Regions from separate parts of the Streptomyces sp. NPDC008092 genome, predicted to be linked through region 2. Evidence: riboswitches for the same ligand, from Rfam matches in the RefSeq annotation. Region 2 holds a riboswitch; each other region holds the start of a gene.

The links. Region 2 has a riboswitch for S-adenosylmethionine ahead of thrC (threonine synthase). Riboswitches for the same ligand answer to the same signal wherever they lie in the genome.
Region 1: another riboswitch for S-adenosylmethionine. It lies ahead of ACFZB3_RS22005 (aminotransferase class V-fold PLP-dependent enzyme); the one in region 2 lies ahead of thrC (threonine synthase).
Region 3: another riboswitch for S-adenosylmethionine. It lies ahead of ACFZB3_RS07265 (putative leader peptide); the one in region 2 lies ahead of thrC (threonine synthase).
Region 4: another riboswitch for S-adenosylmethionine. It lies ahead of ACFZB3_RS24645 (ABC transporter permease subunit); the one in region 2 lies ahead of thrC (threonine synthase).

What each region holds. Positions count from the first base shown of each region.
Region 1 is NZ_JBIBHY010000006.1:449,368-456,801, reverse strand. Features, by position in the region: gene ACFZB3_RS22015 (cytochrome b N-terminal domain-containing protein) at 1-731, shown strand, start outside; gene trpD (anthranilate phosphoribosyltransferase) at 862-1,926, shown strand; SAM riboswitch class IV at 2,010-2,126, shown strand; gene ACFZB3_RS22005 (aminotransferase class V-fold PLP-dependent enzyme) at 2,298-3,662, shown strand; gene ACFZB3_RS22000 (Lrp/AsnC family transcriptional regulator) at 3,828-4,109, opposite strand; gene ACFZB3_RS21995 (rhomboid family intramembrane serine protease) at 4,106-4,900, opposite strand; gene ACFZB3_RS21990 (hypothetical protein) at 5,054-5,293, shown strand; gene ACFZB3_RS21985 (NYN domain-containing protein) at 5,334-6,677, shown strand; gene ACFZB3_RS21980 (NlpC/P60 family protein) at 6,888-7,434, shown strand, end outside.
Region 2 is NZ_JBIBHY010000005.1:572,681-580,114, forward strand. Features, by position in the region: gene groL (chaperonin GroEL) at 1-617, opposite strand, end outside; gene ACFZB3_RS19015 (cold-shock protein) at 939-1,145, opposite strand; gene ACFZB3_RS19020 (ubiquitin-like small modifier protein 1) at 1,614-1,889, opposite strand; gene thrC (threonine synthase) at 1,933-3,216, opposite strand; SAM riboswitch class I at 3,235-3,396, opposite strand; gene ACFZB3_RS19030 (glucosyl-3-phosphoglycerate synthase) at 3,554-4,498, shown strand; gene ACFZB3_RS19035 (trehalose-6-phosphate synthase) at 4,660-6,099, shown strand; gene otsB (trehalose-phosphatase) at 6,204-7,055, opposite strand; gene ACFZB3_RS19045 (DUF3263 domain-containing protein) at 7,122-7,355, opposite strand; gene ACFZB3_RS19050 (extracellular solute-binding protein) at 7,373-7,434, opposite strand, start outside.
Region 3 is NZ_JBIBHY010000002.1:512,316-519,749, reverse strand. Features, by position in the region: gene ACFZB3_RS07285 (carbonic anhydrase) at 1-235, shown strand, start outside; gene ACFZB3_RS07280 (MerR family transcriptional regulator) at 320-691, shown strand; gene ACFZB3_RS07275 (DUF427 domain-containing protein) at 777-1,586, opposite strand; gene ACFZB3_RS07270 (hypothetical protein) at 1,583-1,786, opposite strand; SAM riboswitch class IV at 2,113-2,226, shown strand; gene ACFZB3_RS07265 (putative leader peptide) at 2,261-2,377, shown strand; gene ACFZB3_RS07260 (ABC transporter substrate-binding protein) at 2,600-4,219, shown strand; gene ACFZB3_RS07255 (ABC transporter permease subunit) at 4,223-5,182, shown strand; gene ACFZB3_RS07250 (ABC transporter permease subunit) at 5,179-6,102, shown strand; gene ACFZB3_RS07245 (dipeptide ABC transporter ATP-binding protein) at 6,204-7,434, shown strand, end outside.
Region 4 is NZ_JBIBHY010000007.1:360,144-367,577, reverse strand. Features, by position in the region: gene ACFZB3_RS24675 (NtaA/DmoA family FMN-dependent monooxygenase) at 1-700, opposite strand, end outside; gene ACFZB3_RS24670 (LLM class flavin-dependent oxidoreductase) at 722-1,936, opposite strand; gene ACFZB3_RS24665 (putative leader peptide) at 2,003-2,098, opposite strand; gene ACFZB3_RS24660 (GNAT family N-acetyltransferase) at 2,151-2,930, opposite strand; gene ACFZB3_RS24655 (transporter substrate-binding domain-containing protein) at 2,978-4,003, opposite strand; gene ACFZB3_RS24650 (ATP-binding cassette domain-containing protein) at 4,066-4,854, opposite strand; gene ACFZB3_RS24645 (ABC transporter permease subunit) at 4,851-5,834, opposite strand; SAM riboswitch class IV at 6,223-6,346, opposite strand; gene ACFZB3_RS24640 (glutathione S-transferase C-terminal domain-containing protein) at 6,424-7,296, opposite strand.

The sequences.
Region 1 (7,434 bases), on a different contig from region 2:
TGTCCACCGGCGCCCAGCCCGACTGGTACATGGGCTTCGCCGAGGGCCTGATCCGCTACATGCCCGGCTGGGAGATCAACTTCTGGGGCCACACCCTGGTCCTGGGCGTCTTCATCCCGCTGGTCCTGTTCGGTCTGGTCCTGGGTGCGATCGCGGTCTACCCCTTCATCGAGTCCTGGGTCACCGGCGACAAGAGCGAGCACCACATCCTGGACCGCCCGCGCAACGCCCCGACCCGTACGGCCTTCGGTGTCGCCTGGGTGACGGTCTACATGGTGGGCCTGATCGGTGGTGGCAACGACCTCATCGCCACCCACTTCCACCTGTCGATCAACGACGTGACCTGGTTCGTCCGGATCTTCTTCTTCGCCGGACCGGTGATCGCGTTCATCGCGACCAAGCGGATCTGCATGGGCCTGCAGCGCCGGGACCGCGACAAGGTGCTGCACGGTCGCGAGACCGGCATCATCAAGCGGCTGCCGCACGGTGAGTTCATCGAGGTCCACGAGCCGCTCTCGCAGGAGCAGCTGCACACCCTCACGGCGCACCACCAGTACGAGCCGGCCCAGGTCGGCCCGGCGGTCGACGAGAACGGTGTCGAGCGCAAGGTCAAGGGCTCCGAGAAGCTCCGCGCCAAGCTGAGCAGCGCCTACTACGGCGAGGACAACCAGATCCCGAAGCCGACCGTCGAGGAGTACAAGGAGATCACGAGCGGCCACGGCCACCACTGATCGACCGCGTCGCCACGCCACAGCCGAAGGGCCCCGTCCGTACACCGGACGGGGCCCTTCGCGGTGCCCGGGGCTGGATAGGGTAGGCCGTGAGACCTTCATTCCGCGTACGACGATCAGGAGCGGCCCCATGAGCGCTGTGACCCCCGCTGGAGGCGACACCGCGGCGGGCCGTTCCTGGCCCGAGGTACTGAACGCGCTGCTGTACGGCCAGGACCAGAGTGCCGAGGCGACGGCCTGGGCGATGGACCAGATCATGCGTGGCCAGGCCACCGACGCCCAGATCGCGGGCTTCGTCGTCGCGCTGCGCGCCAAGGGCGAGACGGTCGAGGAGATCAACGGGCTCGTCCGCACGATGTACGCGCACGCCAACGTCATCGAGGTGCCGGGCCGCACCGTCGACATCGTCGGCACCGGCGGCGACGGCGCGAAGACGGTGAACATCTCCACGATGTCGGCGCTCGTGGTGGCCGGCACCGGCGCGAAGGTCGTCAAGCACGGCAACCGCGCGGCCTCCTCCGCGTCCGGGGCCTCCGACGTCCTGGAGAAGCTCGGCGTCAACCTCGACCTGACCCCGCAGCGGGTCGCCGAGGTCGCCGAGGAGGCGGGCATCACCTTCTGCTTCGCCGTCAAGTTCCACCCGGCGCTGCGCTACGCGGGCGCCGCGCGCGGCCAGCTGGGCATCCGCACGGTCTTCAACATCCTCGGCCCGCTGACCAACCCCGCGCAGGTCCGCGCCCAGGCGGTCGGCGTCGCGGACCCCCGCATGGCCCCCGTGGTCGCGGGCGTCTTCGCGGAGCGCGGCAACTCCTCCCTGGTCTTCCGCGGCGACGACGGCCTCGACGAGCTGACGACGACCGCCACGTCCCACGTCTGGATCGTCCGCGACGGCAAGGTCACGGAGGAGACCTTCGACCCCCGCGAGGTCGGCATCGACCTGGTCCCCGTGGAAGCGCTCCGGGGCGGCGACCCGTCGTACAACGCGGAGGTCGCCCGCAGGCTGCTGGACGGCGAGCGGGGCCCGGTGCGGGACGCGGTGCTGCTGAACTCCGCGGCGGCGCTGGTGGCCCTGGACCCCGGCGCCGGAACCCTGGCCGAGGAACTGCGCGCCGGCATGGACAGGGCGGCCGAGTCGATCGACTCGGGCGCGGCGAAGCGGGCACTGGAGCGCTGGGCGGCGGCGACGAACAGGTAGGGGCTGCGGTCGGCCCGTGGCGGTGTCCCGTCATCCGGACAGGAGTTGCGCGGCGGCGATCACTTCACCTACGTTTCTTTCCAGGTCATGAGTGACAGTCATGAGGCCCCGGCCGACTGTCCGGCAACCCTCCGTCCGTGGCGGGGTGCCCCGGGTGAAGACCAGGCCGCAGGCAGCGAGGTCTGCGGCAAGCGCGGACCCCTCGTACACCAGGGGTCCTGGTCGTCGAGGAGTCTCCCGTGAGCAAGCGAATGCGATAGGGCCGCAGAGCCCCGCCTCCGCATCCCCTTTTCCTTTTTCCCCGTGCCGGAGCCGCGGTCGTCCGCGCGCTCGCACGGTGATTCCGCCTTGCCTCTCACGGGAGTTCCGCCATGTCCGTCTCCACCGCTGCCGCCGCCCGGTCCGTTTGTGCCCCGCTGCCCGTTCTGGGCCGGGATGTCACCGTCCCCCTCGTCACCGGCGGCGAGGTCACCTACGCCGCCCTCGACTACGCGGCCAGCGCCCCCGCCCTCCAGCGGGTCTGGGACGACGTGGCGGCGTACGCGCCCTACTACGGCAGCGTCCACCGCGGCGCCGGCTACCTCTCCCAGCTCTCCACGGACCTCTTCGAGAACGCCCGGAAGGCCGTCGCCGAGTTCCTCGACTGCCGCCCCGACGACCAGCTGGTCTTCACCCGCTCCACCACGGACTCCCTGAACCTCCTGGCCCGTGCCCTCCCCGCCGACTGCCAGGTCTTCGTCTTCGAGACCGAGCACCACGCCTCCCTGCTGCCGTGGCAGGACGCCCGCGTCACCTACCTGAACGCCCCCCGCACCCCGCGCCAGGCCGTCGAGACCCTGGAACGCGCCCTCGCCGACCGCGACCCGTACGGCCCGGCCCTGGTCTGCGTCACCGGCGCCTCCAACGTCACCGGCGAGCTGTGGCCGGTACGGGAGCTCGCGGCCGCCGCGCACGCGCACGGCGCCCGGATCGTCCTGGACGCCGCCCAGCTGGCCCCGCACCACCCCGTCTCCGTCCAGGACCTGGACGTCGACTGGGTCGCCTTCTCCGGCCACAAGCTGTACGCCCCCTTCGGTTCCGGCGTCCTGGCCGGCCGCGCCGACTGGCTGCAGGCGGCCGAGCCCTACCTCGCGGGCGGCGGCGCCAGCCGCAGGGTGACCCGGCGCGAGGACGGGGGAGTGGCCGTGGAGTGGCACGAGAGCGCCGCCCGGCACGAGGCGGGCTCGCCCAACGTCATCGGCGCCTACTCCATCGCCTCCGCCTGCAAGGCGCTCACCGAGGCCGGCTTCGAGGCGCTGGTCGCCCGTGAGCAGCACCTGATCGAGAAGGTCCGGGCCGGGCTGGCCGGGGTCCCCGAGGTCCGGGTCCTCTCCCTCTTCGGCGACGACGCCCCCCGCGTCGGCGTGATCAGCTTCGTGGTGGACGGCTGGAACAGCTCCCACTTCGCCGCCGCCCTCTCCGCCGAGTACGGCATCGGTGTCCGCGACGGCCTCTTCTGCGCCCACCCGCTGGTCAGGACCCTGCTGGGCTCCGACCCGCAGACCCAGGGCGAGTGCGGGGCGCCGGAGGCGGCACCGGGCGAGAAGTCCCTGAACGCGATCCGGGTGAGCTTCGGGGCGGGGACGCCGGACGAGCACGTGGAGCGCTTCGTGAACGCGGTGCGGGAACTGGTGACGGAGGGCGCCAAGTGGTCCTACCGCACGGAGGACGGCCGCTGCGTCCCGGCGGTGAGCTGACTTACCTGTTTTTCAGGGGCGCGGGGAACTGCGCGACCAGCCACGACGTACCCGCAGCGGACCACGGCGCTTCGTGCCCGGCTGCGGACCGGTGGGGGCTGGTCGCGCAGTTCCCCGCGCCCCTTTGGGGCGCGTTGCAGTCGGGGCGCCCCGAAACGTACTGGCTCAGCTGTCCAGGCCGATCGCGAACGCCGCCTCCAGGTCGTGCTGGGAGTACGTGCGGAACGCGACGTGCGTGTCCGTGGCCTCCACGCCGGGGATCTTGCTGATGGAGCCGGGGATGACCTCGGCCAGGTCCTCGTGCTGCTTGACCCGGACCATGGCGATCAGGTCGTACGTACCGGTGACGGAGAAGACCTCGCTGACGCTCTCCAGTGCGGCGATCCGTTCCGCGATCTCGGGGATCCGGTCCACGCTGGTCTTGATGAGGACGATCGCGGTGATCACGGCTGGTTCTCTCCCTCGGGTGCCGGAGCTGGGGCGACCTTCACTTTAGTCGCCCGCCCGTCGCCCACCACCCCCCTTCCGAGGCCGCGCTTCGCGCCCTTCTTTCTTCCGTACCGCACCCACGCGTAACCGAACCCGAGTCCGAAGCCGACCAGGTGTGCGAGGTAGGCCACGCCGGGACCGGAGGGGGCCTGGTTCAGGGCCAGCCACTGGAGGGCCGCCCAGAACGGGAGGACCACCCAGGCCGGGAAGCGGAGCGGGAGGAAGAAGAGGAAGGGGAGGAGACTGGTCACGCGGGCGTTGGGGAACAGGTACAGGAACGCCCCGAGGACCGCCGAGATCGCCCCGGACGCGCCCACCAGCGACTGCGGGGACGTGGCGTTGGCGACCGCGTAGCCGAGCAGCGCGAGATAGCCGCAGCCGACGTAGAAGAGGGTGAACTCCACGCGGCCCATCCGTTCCTCGGTCATCGCCCCGAAGACGAAGAGGAAGAGCATGTTGCCGAGCAGGTGCACCCAGCTGCCGTGGATGAACAGCGCCGTGGCCGGGGTGAGCGCCTCCCGCGCCGGCCCGTCGAACAGGTCGGCGGGAACCACCCCCCAGTGCCGGAAGTACGCCCGCTGGGCGGTCGCGAGGGCCTCCCCGGTGCCGTAGGACGGGGTGAAGCCGGAGGCGGGGCCGAGCACGAAGATCAGGCAGCACACGGCGATCAGGGTGTACGTCATGGGCGCGGACGTGCCTCGCAGGCTCCGCAGGGTCCGGGCCGCCGTCGTGTTCCAGTTGCCGATCATGGACATAGAGCATGGCGTAACGGGACGCAGTGGTGCAGACCGCCTCGCCGCCATGGAGAGGGCGGCGTCGAGTACCCGCCAGGCCGTAGGGTTACGAGCCACACGCGTCGGGACGGCGCGTCACGGACACTAGAAGGAAGCGAACAAGCCACGATGACGGTTCCCCTGCCGACCGCCACGACGCGGTGGCGCTGCACCCTCTGCGGCAACCTCACCCGCTTCGACGTGACCCGCTCGTCGAAGGTGGTCGAGTACATCCACCTCGACCTGGCCGGTGAGCCGAAGGTCGAGGAGCGCGAGGTGGTCAGTGAGACCATCGAGTCGGTGCGCTGCCGCTGGTGCAACGCGGTGGACCAGGTGGAACTCGTGGACAGGCCGGGCGCCGACTCCTGATACCGGGAGCCGGCCCCGTACAGGTGATGGGGTGTGACGGATGGTGGAGACCACAGGCGGGGGGCCGGGCGACGGCACCGCCGAGGTGCTTGACCGTCCGTTGCCCGACGGTGTGCGACGGCGTGTCGTACAGATCGTGTCGGACGGCTTCGGTGGGCTGACCGTCGCCGAACTGCCCGCACAGCTGCGGCAGTACGCCCGTTTCGCCCCGAACCGCCGGGCCAAGTTCGCGGGGAACGCCATGGCGGCCGCGCTGGAGACGGACACCCTCTTCCGGCAGCGGATCGGCGAGAAGCTGAGAGAGGCCCAGCCGGAACTGGCCGGCGCCCTGGACTCCGGCTCCCCGCCCCCGGCCGCGGACCCGCTCGACGTGGCGGCCGCGGCCTACGTACTGCGCCCCACGGGCTGGGTGAAGCTGGTGGCGGCGGCCGGCGAGGAGGCCCAGCGGGCCGACGCCGAGCGGGCCGACGAGGAGAGCCGGGCCGAACTGGAGCGGCTGCGCGAGGAGCTGGACCGGGCCCGGGAGCAGACCCGGTCCGAGACGGAGCGGCTGCGCACCGAGCTGGACGCGGCGAAGAAGGAAGCGGAATCGCTTCACCGCAAGCTGCGGGCCGCCCTGAGCGACGTCAAGCGCGGTGAGGCCGCCCTGCGCAAACTGCAGGCCGGGATGGAGGCGGGGCGGGCCGAGGGGCAGTCCCAGCTGTCCGCCGCCGAGAGCGAGAGCCGGCGGCTCAAGGCCCGGCTCGGCGAGGTCGAGGCGGCCCTGGAGGCCAGCCGCCGGGCCGCCCGCGAGGGGCGCAGCGTCGAGGACATGCGGCTGCGGCTGCTGCTCGACACCGTCCTCGACGCGGCCCAGGGGCTGCGCCGGGAGCTGGCCCTGCCGCCGGTGTCGGTGCGGCCCGCCGAGACCGTGGATGCGGTCGAACCGGGACGAATGACCCCGAAGGACATCGCGGCGCGCGCACTGTCCGAGCACGACCCGGCCGTTCTCGACCAGCTGCTCGCCCTGCCCCAGGCGCACTTGGTCGTCGACGGCTACAACGTGACCAAGACCGGCTATCCGCAGATGCCGCTGGAGAAGCAGCGGCTGCGGCTGCTCGGCCAGCTCTCCCAGCTCGCCGCCCAGACCGGCGCCGAGGTCACCTGTGTCTTCGACGGAGCCGAGCTGGCCGCGCCGGTGCTGCTCGCCCCGCCGCGCGGGGTCCGCGTCCTCTTCTCCAAGCCCGGTGTCACCGCGGACGAGTTGATCCGCCAGCTGGTGCGCGCCGAGCCGCCGGGCCGCCCGGTGATCGTCGCCTCGACCGACCGCGAGGTCGCCGACGGGGTCGCGAAGGCGGGCGCCCGTCCGGTCGCTTCTGCGATGCTTCTGAAGCGACTGTCCTGAAGATGCAACCCGCATATGCAATGCCCGAATTGACCGAACCGTCACGCAACGTAGCGTCAATCGAGCATTACCGCTCGTGAGTTATGTGCAAAGAGTGCGTTGCGTGACCACTTTTTTGGCTGCTGGGTTTGAACTGATCACAGGTAGGTCACTAGGGTCGGGCCTCGAACCTCCACACGGGTGATCACTCAAACGAAGGAGCCCGTCTCCGTGGCGTCCCATCGTCGACCCAAGCAGCCGAGCCGTGCGCGCGTGACGGTGCTCACCACCGCAGCCGCCGCCGCCGTAGTCCTCAGCGCCAACGCCGCCAACGCGGCGCCCAGCGAGAAGCTGAGCAAGGACGAGGTCAAGGCGAAGGTCGACAAGCTCTACGAGGAGGCCGAGCAGGCCACCGAGAAGCTCGACGGGGCCAAGGACAAGCAGCAGAAGCTGCAGAAGGAAATCTCCACGATCCAGGACAACGTGGCCCGTGGTCAGGAGGACCTCAACAAGCTTCGGGACAGCCTCGGTTCGCTGGCCACCGCGCAGTACCGCTCCGGCGGCATCGACCCGTCGGTCCAGCTCTTCCTCTCCTCGAACCCGGACGACTACCTCGACAAGGCGTCCACGCTCGACCAGTTGAGCAGCCAGCAGGTCGAGGCCCTGAAGAAGATCCAGGACAAACAGCGCGAACTGGCCCAGGAGCGGGCAGAGGCCTCCGACAAGCTCAAGGACCTCTCCGCCACCCGCACCGAGCTGGCCAAGCAGAAGTCCGCCG
Region 2 (7,434 bases):
ATGTCGGTGGCGAAGTACGCCGAGATGTAGCCCTTGTCGAAGCGCATACCCTCGGTGAGCTCCAGCTCCAGACCGAAGGTCTGGGACTCCTCGACGGTGATGACGCCTTCCTTGCCGACCTTGTCCATGGCCTCGGCGATGAGCTCGCCGATCTGGGTGTCGGCGGCGGAGATGGAGGCCGTGGAGGCGATCTGCTCCTTGGTCTCGACGTCCTTCGCCTGCTCCAGGAGGGCACCGGAGACAGCCTCGACGGCCTTCTCGATACCGCGCTTCAGGGCCATCGGGTTGGCGCCGGCGGCGACGTTGCGCAGGCCTTCCTTGACCAGGGCCTGGGCGAGGACGGTCGCGGTGGTCGTACCGTCACCGGCGACGTCGTCCGTCTTCTTGGCGACTTCCTTGACCAGCTCGGCGCCGATCTTCTCGTACGGGTCCTCCAGCTCGATCTCCTTGGCGATGGACACACCATCGTTGGTGATCGTGGGGGCGCCCCACTTCTTCTCAAGGACGACGTTGCGGCCCTTGGGGCCGAGGGTGACCTTGACGGCGTCGGCGAGCTGGTTCATACCGCGCTCAAGGCCGCGCCGCGCCTCCTCGTCGAACGCGATGATCTTGGCCATGTGAAGTGGTCCCTCCAGGACTGGGGGTGAGTCTTCAGGACCGCGCCCGCGCCCGCGACGGACGGCTCGCCGACCCGTGGGTTCCTTGCCCCACCCGGCCCGCGGGCCTCACCGACCCGGTCCTTCGTTGTCACTCTCACCTTCAGAGTGCTAACGCCAATGATTAGCACTCGGCCTAGGCGAGTGCAAGCGGCTCTCGCGGACTGGGGGCGCGGGACACGAGGACCGGAGGGTCCGGGACATGCCGAAGGGCCCGTACCCCGGGAGGCACGGGCCCTTCGAACAAGTACAGAAGAACGTCGCTGTCAGTCGGCGCGTGCTTCAGCTGGTCGCCAGCCGGACCATGTCCGCCTGCGGCCCCTTCTGGCCCTGCGAGATCTCGAAATCGACCCGCTGGCCTTCTTCCAGGGTGCGGTAGCCGTCCATCTGAATCGCGCTGTAGTGGACGAAAACATCCGCACCACCGTCGACCGCGATGAAGCCGTACCCCTTCTCCGCGTTGAACCACTTGACGGTGCCCTGAGCCATGCCTAACTCCCCTATTACTGGCCCTTGCACAGATCCACACTTCGCGGATCCGGGTCAGACCTCACCCCCCATTGGTTGGGGGCGTGCGCCGGAACGCGTCGACCGCGGCTGAATGTATCTGTCCAACTGCCGTCTGCAACAGGTCAATCGGACGAGAATTCTGGACGGAAGGGGTCCGGAATGTAGCAAGAATTCGGCCGAATTCAGGGCAAGTCGGGCCCCGTAAAGGTCACAAAAGCCGCATATAACCCGCATACTTTGGCTACTTCTTGCCGGGCTCGCGGTATCGAATACGGGGCTCCCGACCTGGAGATCGGGACCGTGTTCCCCAACTGTACCGCGCTCAACCACACAGAATTGCCCCCTCCGCTTCTCTCACGGAGGGGGCAATCAGATGAACAGTCGGTGATCGGCGTTACCGAAGGTAATGTTCGGTCATTCGATCAGCCTGTCATGCAGGTCAGCAGGTCAGCCGCCGGCGACGGCCGGGATGATGGAGACGCCGGCGCCGTCCGGGGTGGCGGTCTCCAGGCCCTGCTCGAAGCGGACGTCGTCGTCGTTGACGTACACGTTGACGAACCGGCGCAGCTTGCCCTGGTCGTCGAGAACGCGTGCGGAGATCCCGGTGTGCTTCTTCTCCAGGTCCGAGATGACCTCGCCGAGGGTGGCCCCTTCGGCGGCGACTTCGGCCTGACCACCGGTGTAGGTGCGCAGGATGGTGGGGATGCGAACGGTGACGCTCACGTTTTTACCTCCGGTCTGGGCAACGCCCTAATTCTCGGGGGACTCAGGCGAGCCCGGCTTCGCGGAAAGACTCCAGATTCGGGCGAATGGTCGCGGTGAGCCCGGTTCCCGCAACCGCGTCCAGCGTCTTCAGTCCATCACCGGTGTTGAGTACAACGACCGACTTCGCCGGATCAATCAGCCCATTCTCAATGAGCTTTTTGGTGACTCCAACCGTCACCCCGCCGGCCGTTTCCGCGAAGATTCCCTCGGTCCGCGCAAGCAGCTTGATCGCGTCGACGACCTGTTCGTCGTTCACGTCCTCCACCGCACCGCCGGTACGCCGCGCGATGTCGAGCACGTACGGCCCGTCGGCCGGGTTGCCGATGGCGAGGGACTTGGCGATGGTGTTCGGCTTCTGCGGGCGGACCACGTCGTGGCCCTCCTTGTAGGCCACCGACACCGGCGAGCACCCCTCGGCCTGGGCACCGAAGATCTTGTACGGCCTGTCCTCGACCAGCCCGAGCTTGATCAGCTCCTGCAGACCCTTGTCGATCTTCGTGAGCTGCGAGCCGGAGGCGATCGGGATGACCAGCTGGTCCGGGATCCGCCAGCCGAGCTGCTCGCAGATCTCGTACGCCAGGGTCTTGGAGCCCTCCGCGTAGTACGGCCGCAGGTTGACGTTGACGAAGCCCCAGCCCTCGCCGGCCGGGTCGCCGATCAGCTCGGAGCAGAAACGGTTCACGTCGTCGTAGTTGCCCTCGATGCCGACGAGCTCGCCGCCGTAGATCGCGGCCATGACGATCTTGCCCTGCTCCAGGTCGTGCGGGATGAACACACAGGAGCGGAAGCCGGCCCGGGCGGCGGCGGCACCGACCGCGCCGGCCAGGTTGCCGGTGGACGAGCAGGAGAGGGTGGTGTAGCCGAAGGCGCGGGCGGCCTCGACGGCCTGGGCGACGACGCGGTCCTTGAAGGAGTGCGTCGGGTTGCCGGAGTCGTCCTTCACGTACAGCCCGCCGGTGACCCCCAGCTCCTTCGCCAGGTTGTCGGCCTTGACGAGCTTGGTCCAGCCGGGGTTGATGTTCGGCTTGGTCGCCACGTCCGCGGGGACGGGCAGCAGCGGCGCGTAGCGCCAGATGTTCGCGGGACCCGCTTCGATCCGCTTCCGCAGCTCCTCGGTGTCGTAGGCCGAGAAGTCGTACGCGATCTCCAGCGGGCCGAAACACTCCTCGCACGCGAACACCGGACCGAGCGGGACGCGGTGACCGCACTCGCGGCAGCTCAGGGCAGCGGCGGGGCCGAGGTCTACGGTGGATTCCGTGGTGCTTGCAACAGTCTGCACAGCCATGTGAGGCGAGGCCCTTTCTCCTCATCTTCCTCACGACGCATCTCGCCGTGAGACGGATTTGGCACCTTCCCTAGCCGGGAGCCTCGCGAGCGATCGACACTGATCGGCGATCTACGAGAACCGACTGGAGGGTTGCCGGGGCTTCAACGGGCCGTTTCCCTCTGCCCCTCTGGATGAGCGGTATGTGGTTGTCAACGCCGGGTGACCCCAGGACATGCGATGGTCATCGGCGTTGTTCAAGACTGTAACCGAAGGCCAGGACAGTTGAGTGAGTCGTCCGAACCGCGAGATGGATCACACGTCGCCGTGTGGCCGTGACAGTGAGGAGCCGCTGACCGTGCTGGAAGAAGTCGAGCGCTGGCTGGCCACCCGCTCCTGGTCCGTAACCGACCGTCCGCTGCACCGGATCATGGCCGCCAAACGGTCCTCCGGGCAGACGGTCAGCGTCGTGCTGCCCGCGCTCAACGAGGAGGAGACCGTCGGCGACATCGTCGCGATCATCCGCCACGACCTCATGCAGCAGGTGCCGCTCGTCGACGAGATCGTGGTCGTCGACTCCGGCTCCACCGACCGCACCGCGGCCGTCGCCGCGGCGGCCGGCGCCCGCGTCGTGCACCGCGACGCGATCCTGCCCCGCATCCCCGCCGTCCCCGGCAAGGGCGAGGTCCTCTGGCGCTCCCTGCTGGTCACCACCGGGGACGTCGTCTGCTTCATCGACGCCGACCTGCGCGACTTCTCCTCCGACTTCGTCACCGGCATCGTCGGCCCGCTCCTCACCGACCCGGACGTGGACCTGGTCAAGGCGATGTACGACCGCCCGCTCGGCGGCGCCGCCGGACAGGGCGGCCGGGTCACCGAGCTGATGGCCCGCCCGCTGCTGAACATGCACTGGCCGCAGCTGGCCGGCTTCGTCCAGCCGCTCGGCGGCGAGTACGCGGCCCGCCGCTCGCTCCTCGAACAGCTCCCCTTCCCGGTCGGCTACGGCGTCGAGCTGGGCATGCTGGTCGACGCCCTGCACCTGGTCGGCCTCGACGCCCTCGCCCAGGTCGACGTCGGCGTCCGCAAACACCGCCACCAGGACGGCCAGGCCCTCGGCCGGATGTCCGCCGCGATCTACCGCACCGCCCAGCTCCGCCTGGCCCGCGGCCACCTGATCCGCCCCTCCCTCACCCAGTTCGAACGCGGCGAGGACGGCTTCGAACCGCGCACGTACTCCGTGGACACGGAGGAACGGCCGCCGATGGCGGAGATCGCGGAGTACGCCGAACGCAAGGTGGCGTGACGTCGCCGCAGGGCCGCGCACCGAGTGGCGTGACGCCTTCGTACCGGGCGGGCACCGGATGGCGCGTCTTCGCCGTACGGCCGTATACGGCGGCGCGTCGGGCCCGGCCGTACGTTTGAGCGTTTACGGGCCGGGCTAGGTTGACGCGTATGGCTTCCCCCATGGCTTCCACCGGCGGTGCCGAGGTGCTGGTCGCGTCCAACCGCGGCCCGGTCTCGTACGACCTGCGCGAGGACGGTTCGCTGCACGCCAAGCGGGGCGGCGGCGGACTGGTCTCGGGGCTGTCGGCGATCGGGCCGGACGCGAACGCGGTGTGGGTGTGCGCGGCGCTGGGCGACGGCGACCGGGAGGCGGTGCGGCGGGCCGGGGGCGGCCGGCTGCCGGCCGAGGACAGCGGCGGGCAGCAGGTCCGGATGCTCGACATCGACGCGGACGTGTTCTCCGACGCGTACAACGGCATCGCGAACTCGGTCCTGTGGTTCGTCCACCACATGCTCTACCAGACCCCGCTGGAGCCGGTCTTCGACGCGGAGTTCCGGCGCCGGTGGGCGTCCTACCAGGCCTACAACCGCGCCTTCGCGGAAGCGCTGGCGCAGGAGGCGGCCGACGGCGCGGTGGTGGTCATCCAGGACTACCACCTGGCGCTGGCCCCCCGGATGCTCCGCCGGCTCCGCCCCGACCTGCGGATCGGCCACTTCTCCCACACCCCCTGGGCGCCGCCGGACTACTTCCGCCTCCTCCCCGACGACATCGCGGCGGAGCTGCTGACCGGGATCCTGGGCGCGGACCACGCGGCGTTCCTGACGCGGCGGTGGGCGGACGCGTTCGTCGCCTGCTGCCACGCGGTGCTGGGACCGGGGATCCCGGCCGCCGATCCGTCGTCGGGCGGGACCCGGATCGGGGTGCACGGGCTGGGGGCCGACGCGGACTTCCTGCGGAAGCGGTCGCACGAGCCGGACGTCGGCGAGCGGATGGCCGCTCTTCGGGAGGAGATCGGCGGCGAAGGGCGGAAGACGATCGTCCGTGTCGACCGGACGGAGCTGTCGAAGAACATCGTGCGGGGGCTGCTGGCGTACCGGCAGCTGCTCGACGACCACCCCGAGTGGCGGGAGCGGGTGGTGCATGTCGCGTTCGCGTACCCGTCGCGGCAGGACCTGTCGGTGTACCGCGACTACACGGCGGAGGTGCAGCGGGTCGCGGACGAGATCAACTCGGTCTACGGGACGCCCGGTTGGACGCCGGTGGTGCTGCACGTCAAGGACGACTTCGCACGGTCGCTGGCGGCGTACCGGCTGGCCGACGTGGCGCTGGTGAACCCGATCCGGGACGGCATGAACCTGGTGGCGAAGGAGATCCCGGTGGTGTCCGACGAGGGGTGCGTGCTCGTGCTGTCGCGGGAGGCCGGGGCGTACGAGGAGCTGGGCGAGGACGCGGTGGTCGTGAACCCGTACGACATCGGGGGGACGGCGAAGGCGCTGGCGCTGGCGCTGGGCATGCCGGTGGAGGAGCGGGCGGAGCGGTGCAAGAGGTTGGCGGAGGCGGCTACGGGGTTGCCGCCGGCGCGGTGGTTTCTTGAGCAGGTGGAGGCGTTGGGCGGGTAGCCCCGGGTAGTGGTTCGGCTGCGGGCCGGTGGGGGCTGGTCGCGCAGTTCCTCCCCCAGCCTTCGGCCGGGGGTACCCCCAGCGCCCCTGAAGGGGCGCCACGGCTAGGGGGCGCTCAGAGCTGCCAGGCTTCTCAGCAGCCGTACCACTCCTTCCGGGCCCTCCGCCACCACGTCCGCGCGGTCTGCCAGGTCTGTCACCTCTGTGCTGCCGCTGCATACCAGCAGGCCCGGGACGCCTTCCTCGCGGAGTTTCTCTACGGCGGCGAAGGCGGGGATGTCGCCGAGGTCGTCGCCCGCGTAGAGGACCGCGCCCGCGGAGATGTGCCTCGCGTACTCACTGAGCGCCACGCCCTTGTCCATGCCCGGGGGGCGGAGTTCCAGGACCAGGCGGCCCGGTTCGACGATCAGGGCGTGCCGGGTGGCGAGGTCGGTGAGGGGGGTGCGGAGGGTTTCGAAGGTGGCCTGGGGGTCGTCGGCGCGGCGGGTGTGGACCGCGATCGCCCGGCCCTTCTCCTCGATCCAGGTGCCGTGCGAGGCTCCGGCGCGGTGGAGGACGGCGGGGAGTTCGGCGCGGACGGCGGCGATGCCGGGGTGCGGGGGCGGGGCGGTGATCTCGCCGGTGGCCGCGTCCCAGCGTTCGGCGCCGTAGTGGCCGAGGACGACGAGGCGTTCCAGGCCGGGTACGCCCGCGAAGCCGCCGTAGCGGACGGCCACCTCGGCCGGGCGGCCGGTGACGACGGCGACGGCGGCCACCTTCGGCGCGAGCGCCGCCAGCACCGGTACGGCGTCCGGGTGGGCCCGCGCCTGCTCGGGGTCGGCGACGATCGGCGCGAGCGTGCCGTCGAAGTCGAGGCCGACGAGCGCGGAGCCGGGCTGCGCGAGCAGTGCGGCGAGGCCGTCACGCCCGGCGGCGGTGCGGGGCGTCGGAAGGGGTTCCGTGATGTGGGTTCCCATACAGCCGACAGTATCGGCAGCACCCCGTCAACTGCGCGACCAGCCCCCACCGGCCCGCAGGTCAGGTCAGCGCTCCCCCCGCCGCGCGTCCCGCACCCTCCGCAGCCGGTTCACCGTCACCGGGTCATGGGCCAGCGCCCGCTCGTCGTCCAGCAGGGCGTTCAGGAGCTGGTAGTAGCGCACCGGAGCCAGGTCCAGTTCCTCGCGTATCGCGCGTTCCTTCGCGCCGGGGCTCGGGAAGCCCCGGCGTTCGAGGGCGAGGACGGCCCGCTCGCGCTCGCCCAGTTCATGCCGGTCCATGGCGAGAACGGTAGCGCTCAGCCGGTCGCCGCCGCCGTCCGGCTGTCCGCCGTCGCCGCCTCGGCCTGGAGCCGGGTGA
Region 3 (7,434 bases), on a different contig from region 2:
CATCCACCACACCGACTGCGGCATGCTGACCTTCACCGACGACGGGTTCAAGGACGCGGTCCAGAAGGACACCGGAATCCGTCCGCCCTGGGCGGCGGAAGCCTTCGCCGATCCGGACACGGACGTGCGGCAGTCCATCGCGCGCATCAAGTCGGACCCCTTCGTCGTGCACAAGGACCGCGTCCGCGGTTTCGTCTTCGACGTGGCCACGGGCAGGCTCTCCGAAGTCCTCTGAGCGTCACGGTCCGAGGAGGGCGGCGACCCCGACGAGGTCCACGGCGCGGCGGCGGGCCAGAGGCTCCGAGGCTCGGGGGCGGACATGCGGATCGGGGACGCGGCGGCAGCGGCGGGGACCACCCCTCGGGCACTGCGGTTCTACGAGGAAAGGGGGCTGCTGCCGGCACCGCGGCGCACGGCCGCCGGGCAACGTGAGTACGGGCCCGACGAGGTGGCCAGGGTCCGGGTCATCCGTGAGCTGCTGGCGCTCGGTCTGACCGTCGAGGACCTGCGCAGTCTCGCCGACCGGCTCGCCATGCTCGGCGAGCTGCCCCCGGGGCGCTGCGGGCACCCCGACAGCGACCGGCCCGGCTCCGGGGTGATCGCCCGCAGGCTCGCGGCCCTCGACACCGAGATCGACCGGCTGACCCGACTGCGCGAAGGGCTCGTCCTGCGTACCTTCGGCCAACCGTGACGACACGTCGGCGGCGCCGAGTGCCCGGCCCCGGCCCGGCCGGCTGCCGGCGGAGGCGGCGGTCAGCACCGCCGTCGGCACGGCCTCATTGTTGCCCGGCGAGAGCGCTGCTGAAGTGGGTCACCGGGCGCTCCAGGCGTTCGCCGTCGAGGGTGATGTCGACAACCTCGTTGTAGAAGGCGAGGAGCCCCTGGACGGCGCCGACCGCGGGCAGCGGGTCCGGGTAGCTCCAGACGACGTCGGGCGGGACGTCGGCCTCGCCGCGCCAGGACCAGTACTCGGCGGTGCCCTTGTACGGGCAGCCGGTGTGGTGGCCGGTGGCTTCGAGCAGGTCGAGGCGGACGTCCTCACGCGGGATGTAGTAGCGGGTGGGCAGGCCGGTCTCGAAGAGCAGGACCGGCCGGCGGGTGTCCGCGACGACCGTGCCGTCGATCTCGACCACGAGGTGCCGGCTGCTGGGGATGGCGTCGACCCGCTTGTGCGGGTCACGGGGGTGGACGAAGATCTCTTCCTCCTCCTCGTACCAGTGGTCCAGGCCCCGCCCGACGCGCCGGAACCACTCGAAGGCGATGTGGTCGGCGAGGTCGGCGGCCGGGAAGGTCCAGGCGGCGTTCTCCAGCAGTTCGCCGTCGGCCTCGACGTCGTAGAAGATTCGCGAGCCGGTGTGGGTCCCGGTCGGCGGGTTCTTCGCGGGCTTGAGGAGTTCCTCGCGTACCTCGGCGCGCGGGAACGCGTACAGCGGCACGGGCACCCCGGGCTCCCAGACGAGGACGGGATGGCGGCTGTCGACCACCGTGACGTCGCCCTTGCGGCCGCGCACCCAGCGCTCGCTCGGCTCCCACAGGAGTCCTTCGGGGGTGGTCCGCACGGCCTGTGCGGTGGGGAAGGTGGTCATGAGCGGCTCTCCCTCGGCTGGTTCACGCGGTGACCTCGGCGACGTGGGGCGGTTCCGCGCCGGGCGGCCGGCTGCTCGGGGCGGCCGGAGACCCACAGGTACTCCTCGACGATGCCACTGGCACGCTCCCACACCGGGACGGGTTCGAAGGCGGTGCCGCCCGGGTCGGCGAAGGCCGGGAGGGGTGACACGACCGCCATGGCCGGGCGGCGCCTGTCGCGCCCGGATGCCCGCGACGCCGGTCCGGATCCGGGTGAGGGCCCGACGCGGCGGAGGTGAAGGCGGCGGCGGAAGGGAGCGAGTGGTCAGCGACGGGTCTGGGCGAACCGGTCGGCACGGCGGCCCGGACAGAACGGGTCGAGCAGCACGACGTCTGCCTGACCTGCGGTCTCCATGGCCGGATCAAAGCACACCGAACAAGGTGCGTCCACCATCCGTCCCGCCACATGAGACGACCCCGTTCACCGGACAGGGCGTCACATTGCGCCATTGACGTACGCCAAAATCGATCCGTAGCATCACCAACGGCATTGAGTGTCAGCGTCAAGCCCTGGCTCGCTGACCGGCAACCCTCCCGCGCGGTGGGGTGCTCCAGGTGAAAGCCCGGCGGGGTCACCGATGACTCCCGCAAGCGCGTGGTCCCGTGACCGGGGCCGGAGACGGGGAGGTTGGACATGCGGCACAGCGACGACTCCGCTGCCTCCCCCGCCGACGCCACGGCGTACTCCAGGCTCTCGCGCCGGCGCCACATCGATCTGAAGCGCTCGACCAGCTGCCTCTGTCGGGCCTGACCGGCCCGGCTGCCACCGGCTGACATCCGTCACCGGCCCAGGCCCCTTCGCGCCGCCCTTTACCCTCGCCGCCGGTTCCCGGTGTCGTCCGCATGCCAACCCCCCTTTTCTGCACAGCGCACACCCGGCCGGAGCCGATCCGTCCGGGCCGCACACACCGTCGTGCCTCCGTGCATCCGTGCGTGGTCGTGCCCCGGTGACACGAGTAGGAGAAAGCCCTCCGTGACTGCACTTCCGGATTTCAGACCCTCCCGATGGGCGCCCCTGGCCGCGCTCCTGACCACCAGCGTCCTGCTGACCGCGTGCGGTTCGGGCGACGACGGCTCCGGCGCCGGCAGCGGCCGGGCGAGGTCCGGCGGCACCCTGACCTTCGCGGTGGGGTCCGACGCCGGCTGCGTGGATCCGCAGCAGGTCGGCAGCAACGACACCATCTACTCGGTGCGCCAGATCGTGGACTCCCTGACCGACCAGGACCCGAAGACCGGCAGGATCGTGCCCTGGCTCGCCAGGAGCTGGGACATCAGCGCCGACGCGACCACGTTCACGTTCCACCTGCGCTCGGGGGTCACCTTCAGCGACGGGTCGAAGCTCACCGCGCAGGTGGTCAAGGACAACTTCGACGCGGTGCCGGAACTGGGCGCCCTGGGCACTCTCGCCGAGGGCTACCTGAGCGGCGTCAAGAGCACCGCCGTGGTCGACCCGCTCACCGTCAAGGTGACCTTCCAGCAGCCCAACGCGCAGTTCCTGCAGGCGACTTCGACCCATTCGCTGGGGATCGAGTCCTCGGCGAGCGTGCGGAAGACCCCGCAGGAGAAGTGCAGCGACGGGGTGGTCGGGTCCGGTCCGTTTGTGCTGAAGCAGTACGTGCAGAACCAGTCGGTCACCCTGGCCAGGCGCACCGGGTACGACTGGGGCTCCTCGCTCTGGTCGAAGAAGGGCGAGGCCTACCTGGACAAGCTGGTGTTCAAGGTCGTGCCCGAGGCCGGGGTGCGGGCCGGCAGCCTCCAGTCCGGGCAGGTGGACGCCATCAGCAGCGTCGGCAAGGCCAACGAGGCGGCGCTCAAGGGCGGCCAGGTCGCCCTGCGGAGCCGGGCCAACCCCGGTGTGGTGTTCGGCCTGGGGCTCAACAACTCGCGGCCGCTGCTGAAGGACCCGAAGGTCCGTCAGGCGATCTCGGCCGCCGTCGACCGGAAGCAGATCGCCGACACCGTTTTCCCGACCGGCACCCAGCCGGCGACCAGCATCCTGGCGCACACCACGCCCGACTACACGGATCTCTCCGCGGACCTCGCCCTCGACACGGCCAAGGCCAAGTCCCTGCTGGACCAGGCCGGCTGGCGGTCGGGCAGCGACGGCGTCCGCACCAAGGACGGCAAGAAACTGACCCTGACGATCAGCTGGTTCCCGAACGCGGCCACCAACCAGCCCGCGCTGGAGCTGGTCCAGCAGCAGCTCAAGGCCGTCGGGATCGGCGTGGTGCTCAAGCAGCTCCCGGTCACCCAGTTCGCCACCACGCTCCAGTCGGGTGACTTCGACGTGGTGTGGGGGAACACGACCCGCGCCGACCCGGACATCCTGCGCAGCTCCTTCTCCACGAAGCTGGCCAACTTCTACCACCTGCCGGCCAGTTCGCTGGACACGGCGCTGTCCGCGCAGGCCGCTACCACGGACACCGCGAAGCGCAGGCAACTGGTCGGCGAGGCACAGCGGTTGATCGTGCAGAACGCCTACGACATACCGGTGGTGGAGCTCCAGACCCAGCTGGGCGTCTCGAACAAGGTGCACGACCTCGCGTTCGACTCCGGCAGCCGTATCCAGCTGCACGACACCTGGATCGGCTAACGGATGCGCCGCTATGTGATCAAGCGGCTGGCGCAGGCGGCCGGAGTGCTGTGGGCGGCGTACACGGTGTCGTTCCTGGTGCTGGACTTCCTGCCCGGCGACCCGGTCTCGGCGATGGCCGGGGCCGGGATGGACTCGGGGCAGGTGGATCCGGCCCAACTCGCCGAGTTGCGCCACGAGTACGGCTTCGACAAGCCGGTGCTGGTGCAGTACGCCGAGTACCTGGGCCGGGCGGCGCGCGGGGACTTCGGCGACGCGGTCTCCACCGGCCGCCCGGTCACCTCCACCCTGGCCGACGCGCTGCCGCAGACGCTCCAGCTGACCGGTGCCGCGCTGCTGCTCGCGGTGGTCCTCGGCGGCGGCCTCGCGGTGGCGGCGACGTACACCTCGCGGCGGTGGCTGCGGCAGCTGCTGCTGTCGCTGCCACCGCTGGGGGTGTCCGTCCCGACGTTCTGGGTGGGGCTGCTGCTCGTCGAGGCGTTCTCGTTCAAGCTGCACTGGTTCCCGGCGTTCGGCAACGACGGGCTGCGCGGCCTGGTGCTGCCCGCCCTGACACTGGCGGTCCCGACCGGCGCGCAGGTCGCCCAGGTGCTGGCCAAGAGCCTGCTGACCGCGCTGGACCAGGCCTATGTGGAGACCGCGCGCGCCAAGGGTGCCGGCCGGTGGCGGGTGCATCTGCGGCACGCGCTGCGCAACGCGTCGCTGCCGGCGCTGACGGTCGTCGGCCTGCTGGTCGGGCAGCTGATCGCCGGTTCGGTGGTGGTCGAGACGGTGTTCTCCCGCGACGGTCTGGGCCGGGTGACCGCCGGGGCGGTCACCACTCAGGACATCCCGCTGGTCCAGGGGGTGGTGGTGTTCGGCGCGCTGATCTTCGTCGTGACGAACCTGCTGGTGGATCTCGTCTATCCGCTGCTGGACCCGCGGATCGTGGTGGCCTCGGAAAGGAGGACGAGCCTCGCATGAGTCAGAGCCTTGTCGACGACCAGGCCGAGGCCGCCCTCGGCACCGCCCGGCCGGTCGGGAACGGATCCCCCGCACAGCCCGGCCGGCCCGCCGGCATCCGCCGGGTGCTCCGCTTCCTGCTGCGCCGTCCCGGTCTGCTGCTGTCCGTCGTCGTCCTCGTGCTGGTGGTGCTGGCCGCCTTCCGGCCGGACCTGTTCACCTCGCAGGACCCGCTGCGGGGGGTGCCGTCCCAGAACTTCCGCGGTCCGAGCGGCAGTCACTGGTTCGGCACCGACGAACTGGGCCGCGACGTCTTCTCCCGTGTCGTCCACGGCGCCCAGCTCTCCCTCAAGGCCACGCTGATCGCGGTCCTGGTGGCGTTCGTGGTCGGCGGGCTGCTCGGCGTGGTCGCCGGGTTCGTGGGCCGCTGGGTGGACGACGTGCTGATGCGGTTCGTGGACGTCCTCCTCGCCATCCCCGCGCTGTTCCTGTCGCTGGCCCTGGTCACCGCGCTCGGGTACGGGACGGTGAAGGTGGCCGTCGCGGTCGGCATCGCCAGCGTCGCCTCCTTCGCCCGGGTGGCGCGGGCCGAGGTGCTGCGGGTGCGGCAGGCGGTGTTCGTCGAGGCGTCCCGGTCCTGCGGGGCCCGCTGGTACTCGGTGCTCGGCCGGCACGTCCTGCCCAACGCCGCGGGGCCGGTGATCGTCCTCGCCACGCTGGACTTCGGCACCTCGATCCTGGCCGTGTCGGCGCTGAGCTTCCTCGGCTACGGCGCGCCGCCGCCCGCCCCGGAGTGGGGGACGCTGATCTCCGACGGCCGCAACTACCTGGCCAACGCCTGGTGGCTGACCGCGCTGCCCGGTCTGGCGATCGCCGCGACCGTGCTGGCCGCCAACCGCGTCGCGCGGGCGCTGGACGGCGAATGGGCACGGCAGCGATGACCCACTCCGCGCATGAGAACAGCGACGCACCCGAGAACCGTGCCGCACCCGAGAACCGTGACGCACGCAAGAACCGTGACGCACGCGAGAACGGCGGGAACGTGACCACACCAGTCCTGGAGATCCGCGGCCTGTCCGTGTCGTACCGCACCCGGGGCGGCGCGGTGCCGGCCGTACGCGGCGTGGACCTGGACGTATGGCCCGGGCAGGTGACCGCCGTGGTCGGCGAGTCCGGCTCCGGCAAGAGCACCACCGCACACGCCGTCACCCGGCTGCTGGCGGCGAACGGCACCATCGACGCGGGCACGGTCCGCTTCGGCCGGCACGACCTGGCCGCCCTCTCCGAGGCGGAGCTGCGCACCGTGCGCGGTGCGCAGATCGGGCTGGTCCCGCAGGATCCGACGGTCTCGCTCAACCCGGTGAAGCGGATCGGCGAGCAGGTCGCCGAGGTGCTGCGCATCCACGGTCTGGCGACCCGGCGGACCGCGGGCGCCGAGGCGGTCGCGGTCCTCGACCGGGCCGGGCTGCCCGACGCGGCCGTCCGGGCCCGGCAGTACCCGCACGAGCTGTCCGGCGGCATGCGGCAACGCGCCCTGATCGCCGTCGCGATCGCGGCGGGGCCCCGGCTGATCATCGCCGACGAGCCGACCAGCGCGCTGGACGTCACCGTGCAGCGGGTCATCCTCGACCATCTCCAGCACCTCACCGAGGAGTCGGACACCGCGATCCTGCTGATCACCCACGACCTGGGGGTGGCCGCCGACCGGGCCCAGCGCCTGGTCGTCATGGACCAGGGCAAGGTCGTCGAGGCGGGCGAGACCCGGGCCCTGCTCGCCGACCCGCAGCACGAGTACACCCGGCGGCTGCTGGCCGCCGCCCCGAGCCTGGCGACGGCCCGCCCCCGTACCCCGGTCTCCGCGCCCGCCCCGGCCGACACCGCGGCTCCCCTGGTGGAGGCGCGCAACCTGGTCAAGGAGTTCCGGCTGCCGCGGGCCGCCGGCGGGGCCCGGACCCTGCGCGCGGTCGACGACGTCAGCCTCACCCTGCGCCGCGGCCAGACCCTCGCCCTGGTCGGGGAGTCCGGCTCGGGCAAGTCCACCACCGCCCGGCTGGTACTGCGCCTGACCGAGGCGACCTCCGGCCAGGTGCTGTTCGACGGCACCGACGTCACCGGCGCAAGGGGCGCCGAGGTCAGGGAGCTGCGCCGGCGCGCCCAGCTCGTCTACCAGAACCCGTACGCCTCGCTCGACCCGCGCTTCTCCGTCGGCGAGGTGGTCACCGAGCCGCTGCGGGCGTTCAGGGTCGGTGACCGCACCGCCCGGCTGGACCGCG
Region 4 (7,434 bases), on a different contig from region 2:
CGGCACTCGACGCGGCGAACTCCCGGCCCTCGTCGGACTCGCCGGCCTGGAAGATCACCGGGCGGCCCTGCGGGGAGCGCGGCACGTTGAACTGGCCGTGGATGTCGAACTGGGCGCCCTGGTGCACGAAGGAGCCGGCCCTGGCGTCGCTCAGGAAGGTGCCGGTGGTCTGGTCGGCGAGGATCTCGTCGCCGTGCCAGGAGTCGAACAGCTCGTTCGCGGTGGCGAGGAACTCCTTGGCGCGGGAGTAGCGCTCGTCCTGCGGCAGGAAGCCGCCGCGCCGGAAGTTCTCGCCGGTGAAGGCGTCCCAGGAGGTGACCACGTTCCACGCGGCCCGGCCGCCGGAGAGGTGGTCGAGGCTGGCGAACTGGCGGGCCACCTCGTAGGGCTCGTTGAAGGTGGAGTTGATGGTGCCGGTCAGGCCGAGGTGGTCGGTGACGGCGGCCAGCGCGGCGAGGACGGTGAAGGTGTCGGGGCGGCCGACGACGTCCAGGTCGTATATCTTCCCGCCCTGTTCGCGCAGCCTCAGGCCCTCGGCGAGGAACAGGAAGTCGAACTTGGCGCGTTCGGCGGTCTTCGCGAAGTGCGTGAAGGAGCTGAACTCGATGTGGCTGCCCGCGGCCGGGTCGCTCCACACGGTGGTGTTGTTGACGCCGGGGAAGTGCGCGGCCAGGTGGATCTGCTTCAGGGGCTTGCTCATGTCGGGTGCGGTCCTTCCGGCTCAGGCGGTGGCGGCGGCGTAGCGGTTGGCGGGGCGGGCGAGCCCGAGCAGGCCGCGCAGGGTGTCCGCCTCGTAGGCGGTGCGGAAGCGGCCGCGGCGCTGGAGTTCCGGGACCAGGTCCGCGGTGATCCGCGGCAGGTCGTGGCCGAGTACGGCGGGCCGCAGCCGGAAGCCGGAGAGGCCCTCGGCGGCGAACTCCTCCAGGAGGTCGGCGAGTTCGGCCGCGGTGCCGGTGAAGATGCGGGCGTCGCTGGTGTACGCGCCGCCGTCGAGGGCGTCGAGGCGTTCCTTGCGGGCGGCGGCCGTGGCCCGGTCGTCGTCGAGGAGGACCACCAGGTCGCCGAAGACGTGCACGGTGTCCCCGGCCCGTCCGGCGGCCTGCTGCTCGGCGCGGATCTCGGCGACGATCGCGCGGGCGTCGGCGGCGTCCCGCGGGGTGACGTAGCCGACGTCGGCCTGGCGGGCGATCAGCCGGTAGGGGACGGTCTGGTGGCCGAGGGCGGTGACGAGCGGCTGGCCCTGCGGCGGGCGCGGGGTGATGGAGGGGCCCTTGACGCTGAAGTGGCGGCCCTCGAAGTCGATGTAGTGCAGCTTGTCGCGGTCGATGAAGCGGCCGGTGGCGGCGTCCCGGATCTCGGCGTCGTCCTCCCAGCTGTCCCAGAGCCGGCGCACGGCCTCGACGTGGTCGGCGGCCTCGTCGAAGTGCTCGGTGAGCCGTTCCTGCCCGGCCGGGGACTGCAGTTGCGCCAGGTCGATCGGCGGGAAGGCGCGCCGGCCGAAGTGGTCCGCCTCGTGCGGGCGGGCGGATATCTGCACCCGCAGCCCGGCGCGGCCGGAGCTGACGTAGTCCAGGGTGGCGATCGCCTTGGAGATGTGGAACGGCTCGGTGTGGGTGGCGATCACCGTCGGCACCAGGCCGATGTGGCTGGACAGGGGCGCGATCCGGGACGCGATCAGGACGGCGTCCAGGCGGCCGCGGACCTGGTCGGTGCGGCCGTCGAGCTCGCCGTAGTGCGAGGACTGCAGGCCGAGGCCGTCCTCGATGGTGACGAAGTCGACGAGGCCGCGCTCGGCCTCGGCGACCAGGTCGGCCCAGTAGCCGGCGGTGAACAGGTCGCGGGGGCGGGCGACCGGCTCGCGCCAGGACGCGGGGTGCCAGCCGGTGCCGTCCAGGGCGACGGCGAGGTGCAGGTGGGAAGCGGGAGATGAGGACACAGTGGTGCCTTCCTGAGGGTCCGTACGAGGGCGCGCCGGAGACGGGGGCGCTGCGGGGACGACTGGTCAGGAACAACAGAGCGCGCCGGCCACGCGCTGGAGGTCGATGTGCGGCCGGGAGTGCAGGACGGTACGGCGGCTGGGGCTGGGGACACGTGTCACGGCCCGCACCTCCCAGATCTTCCGGCCTGCTCCGCGTACATCTCGTCGTGAGTCACAACCGACCGGTTTCCGTGGTTGTTCCCGGGCTGCGCAGCAGCAGGGTGCGGCCGCGCAGCCGCTCGGTGAATCCGATCGACTCGTAGAGCCGGATCGCGTTGGCGTTGCCCGGGGCCGCGTGCAGGAACGGGGTGTCGCCGCGTTCCCGGATCCCGGCGGCGACCGCGCGGATCAGCCGGGTGGCCAGGCCCCGGTGCTCCGGGTCGGTGCAGACGGCGCTGATCTCCGTCCAGCCAGGCGGCCGCAGCCTCTCCCCCGCCATCGCGACCAGGCGCCCGCGGTGCCGGATGCCGAGATAGGTGCCCATCTCGACGGTCCGGGTGCGGAACGGGCCCGGCTCGGTGCGGGCGACGAGGTCCAGCATCTCGGGCACGTCGTCCGGCCCGAGCCGTACCGCCTCGGGAGCGGGCTCGGCCCGGAGCGCGGTGTCCACGAACTGGACGCCCGTCCCGCCGCCGACCACCTCCCAGCCGGGCGGTGCCGCCTCGACCGGCTTGATCTTCACCGTCGTTCCCGGGCCGACGAGCGTGCGCAGGTCGGCCCAGGCGGCCGGGTCGGTGGGGTCGGCGAGCGCGGCGTAGGCGTAGACGTCGTCGGGATAGCGGGCCGCCCGGCCGACCCTCCCCCAGCCTTCGGCCGGGGGGACCCCCATCTCGCTTCGCTCGGCAAGGTGGGCGTGCGGGCCGGTGAGGGCCGACCAGACGGCGTTGTCGAGCGGGGACGTGCGCGGAGCGGGAGGGGCTCCGCCTCCGCGAAGGCCGGGGTGGAGAGTCACGGAGGCGAAGTCCTTTCTCAACCAGCGGGTTTGCTCTTCGACAGGGATCAGGAGTTGTCGAGGGGCAGTCCGGGCGGGTTCACCTCGGACTTGGCGACGGCCTCGTTGGAAAGGTTGTAGGCCTTGAGCCACTTGGCGTACTGGCCGTTCTCGATCAGGTAGTTGATGGCGTCCGCAAGGGGCTTGGCCAGGCCGCTGTCCTTCTTTGCGGTGGCCGCGATCAGACCCTGGAGGCTGGCGCCGGCGCCGGAGTAGGTGCCCGCGGTGCGGGTGGCGGTGGGCGTGTTCTCGGTCTGCTTGTTGTGGTACGCGATACCGGGGTTGGGGCCGAGGTAGGCGTCGATCTTGCCGCTGGACAGGGCCAGGTAGACGCTGTTGCTGTCCTGGAAGTACTTGACGGTGAGCTTCTTGCCCTCGCTCTCCAGCTTCTTCTTCCACTCCAGGAGGATCTTCTCCTGGTTGGTGCCGGCGCTCACGGAGACGGTCTTGCCGGCGAGGTTCTCGTAGTTGCCGTCGAAGTTCCAGGTGCTCTTCTTCGGCACGGTGAAGGCGAGGTTGTCCTGCCGGTAGGAGGCGAACTCGTACTTCTTCTTGCGCTCCTCGGTGTCGGTGACGTTGGAGAAGGCCACGTCGACCTTGCCGCTGTCGATGCCGACGAACATGTTCTCCCAGGTGGCGTTCTGGATCTCGGGCTTGAGGCCGAAGACCGCGGCGACCAGGCGGCCGAGGTCGGGCTCGGAGCCGGTGAGGGTCTTCTGGTCGCTGCCCACGTAGGCCAGCGGCGGGAACCCGGCGGGCAGGGCGCCCTCGCCGATGACGAGCTTGCCGCTCTTCCTGACGGAGTCGGGCAGTTCGGCGCTGATGGACTTGACCTCGGAGACCTTGATCGTGGTCTGGGTCGCGGCGCCGTTGGAGACCTGGCCGATGACGACCTCGCCGGTCTTCGCGGCGGCCGTGGTGGTGGCCGCGTCGCTGTCGCCCCCGCAGGCGGCGAGCCCGGTGGCGAGGGAGGCGACGGCGGTCGCCGCGGTGATGCCTCTGATCAGGCTGCGTCGGGTGAGGAGCGTGGGCATGGCTGTCTGTCCTTCGTGTTGCGGTGAAAGGTGTGGTTGAGGTGCGGTGAGAGGGGTGCGGTTCAGAGGACCTTGCTGAGGAAGTCCCTGGTCCGCTCGTGCTGGGGGTTGTCGAGGACCTCGGAGGGCGGGCCCTGCTCGACGATCCGGCCGCCGTCGATGAAGACGACCCGGTCGGCGATCTCGCGGGCGAAGCCGATCTCGTGGGTGACGATGACGAGGGTGGTGCCGCTGGTCGCCAGGTCCTTGATGACGGCGAGGACCTCACCGACGAGTTCGGGGTCCAGGGCGGAGGTCGGCTCGTCGAAGAGGATCACGCCGGGGCGCAGGGCGAGGGCGCGGGCGATGGCGACGCGCTGCTGCTGGCCGCCGGAGAGCTGCCGGGGGTAGGCGCCGATGCGCTCGCCGAGGCCGACCCGTTCCAGGAGTTCCTTGGCCAGGGCCTGGGCCGCGGGCCTGCTGAGCTTCCCGGTGGCGGCCGGGGCGGCGGCCACGTTGTCGAGCACGGTCAGGTGCGGGAAGAGGTTGAAGTTCTGGAAGACGAAGCCGATCCGGCCGCGCTGGGCCAGGATGGCGCGTTCGCTCAGCTCCTTCAGCCGGTCGCCCTGCCGCTTCACGCCGATCGGCTCGCCGTTGATGCTGACGTGGCCGCGCTCGGGCTTCTCCAGGTGGTTGATGACCCTGAGGAGGGTGGACTTGCCGGAGCCGGACGGGCCGAGGACGACGGTGACCTCGCCGGGACGGATGGTCAGGTCGATGCCGTCCAGGACGCGGTGGGCGCCGTACCACTTGTGGACGCCGGTTATCTCCAGGGCGGCGGGGGCCGTGTCCAGGGTGTCGGTGGCGGTCATACCGCGGCCTCCCGGCGGATGCGGGCGCTCAGGTCGGTGAGGCCGGTGCGCAGCTTCTGGAGGGGGGTCGGGGGCAGCGTGCGGGTGGCGCCTCGGGCGTAGTACCGCTCGACGTAGAACTGGACGACGGAGACGACGCTGGTCAGGATCAGGTACCAGACGGTCACCACCAGGAGCAGCGGCACGATGTCGCCGGGGTAGGTGGAGCCCATGCTCTGCGCGGAGCCGAAGAGGTCGAGCAGCGAGACGTAGAAGACCAGCGAGGTGCTCTTGATCAGGCCGATCAGCTGGTTGACGTAGTTCGGGGTGATCGACCTGAGCGCCTGCGGGAACACGATCCTCCGGAACTGGTAGCCCTTGGGCAGGCCGAGCGCGGCGGCCGCCTCGTGCTGGCCCTGGTCCACGGAGAGGATGCCGCCGCGGACCACCTCGGCCGCGTAGGCGGCCTCGTTGAGGCTGAGGCCGATGACGGCGACGACCATGTCGGTGGCGAGCTTCGACTCGTCGAAGGAGAAGAAGGCCGGCCCGAAGGGGACGCCGATGCTCAACGTCTTGTACAGGGCGCTGAAGTTGTAGAGGAAGAGCAGGACCACGATGAGCGGTACGGAGCGCAGCGCCCACACGTAGGTCCAGCTGACCGCGCGCAGCACGGGGCTCTTCGACAGCCGGGCCAGGGCGAGCAGGATGCCGCCGAGGAGGCCCAGCACCGCGCTGTAGGCGGTGACTTCGAGGGTGATGGCCAGTCCGTCGAGGATGGTCGGCCGCAGGAACCAGTAGCCGAAGCGGTCCCACTGGTAGAAGGGGTTGGTGACCAGTCCGTGGGCGAACTGGACGACGAGGACCAGGACGACGGCGGTGGCGATCCACCGTCCGGGCCTGCGCAGTGGCTGAACGCGCTGTGCTGCGAGGGGTGGTGACGGCTCGTCGGCTGCGGGGGGCGCCTCGGGGGCGGCGATCGTGGCGCCTGGGGGTTCACTCATGGCGGGCTCCGGCGGAGTCGGACGCCCACGTGTCCCACGGCGGTGGCCGCGCACCGGGCCGTGTTCGGGCACGGCACGGTGCGCGGAGGCGCGCGGGCACGGGGGCTGGGCGGACGGCGGCACACCGGGCGGCCGGTGTCTCGACGGGGACGCTGGGGTGCGAAGCTGCGGAAAACCGGCGGAAAGGCCTGGTCAGATCCGACAGCGGGCACAGCCCGGTGCGGTACACGCGCTACACAGGGCGCTGTTGACACGGAGCAGGTCGACGGCGCGGTCGGCGACGAGCGGGCTCGGGTACGGGCGTACGCAGCCCGCGGCGCGGCGCTGGGCCGTCCTGGAAGCTGCGTACATGTCCGTCACCTGTCACTGTCGTGCCGGCCCCGGGAGGGCCTCGCGCTTACCGAATCGTCGCTTGCCGAAACGTCGTCGGTCCGGTCGTCACCTGGGGCACCCCACCGCGATGCGAGGGTTGCCGGTCAGCAAGCCAGGGCTTGATGCTGACGCTCATGACCGTTCTGGTCCGTAAGTAACGCAGTTGCCCGAACGAATGTCAACGCCTGTCCGACTGGCGAAACGGTTCGGACCGCTCTCACCTGCGCGGAACGCCGGGAGCGTCCGCCGCGTGGCCCGCCCAGTCCAGGATCTGGACGGCCGCGCCGGCGGCCTCCAGGCCCTGGCAACGGCCGTGGTGGCGGCGGGCGATGCCGTCGAGGTCGAGGTGAACGCCGAAGGCCGGGTGGGCGGCCAGCCGCCGGGCGTAGGCCCACAGCACCGGGTGGCCGGCGACGGCGTGCACGGCGGCGGCGTCCAGGTGGTTGCGGTGCACGGTGTCGAGTTGCACCAGGGTCACCCACAACTCGATGTCCGCGGCCGTGAGTTGACCGCCGACCAGGAACTCCACCCCGGTCAGCCGGTGCTCCAGTTCGTCCAGGGCGGCGAGCAGCGTCTCCAGCGCCGCCGGGTCGCCGCCCTCGCGCCCGGCGCGCTGCGCGGCCTGCTCGACGTCCTCGGCGCACAGCCGCTCGACGGCCTCGATCTCGGCCTCGGCACCGCACGGGTAGAGCCGGGCGGCACCGTCGCCGAAGTGCTGGTCCAGGTCGCGCAGGATGTCCCGGCTGTGGGTGCTGACGATGCGGCCGGACCATCCGTCGCTGAACACCGGCGCGAGGGCCGGTCCCGAGTAGCGGTGCGCACTGGCCTCGTACAGGGGGCGCAGTACCGCGTGGCTGCCGTCGGGACAGTCCGGGACGGCGGGCAGGAAGGTGACCGGACAACAGTCGTCCAGGGCCAGCAGGCTGTGGCCGACGGCGATCCGGAGGCCGTCGGGACACGCGGTGGACAGGTGCAGCCGGTAGCGGCGCGGCACGGCGTAGTGGCCGCTGCGCGCGTCGCGGCCGATGCGGCCCCGGAAGGCGGGGGCGGTGCGGACGGAGGGCAGGGCGGCGAGTGGAGTGATGGACATGCGTCTCCCCGGGGCGGGCGCGCGGACGTACGCGCGGCGGAAGCGTTCGTCGGTGGGTTCTCGGCGGGTCGTGACTTGGTGGGTCGTGAGTCGATGGGTCGTGACTCGATGGCTCGATGCGCCGTGGCTCGGTGAGCC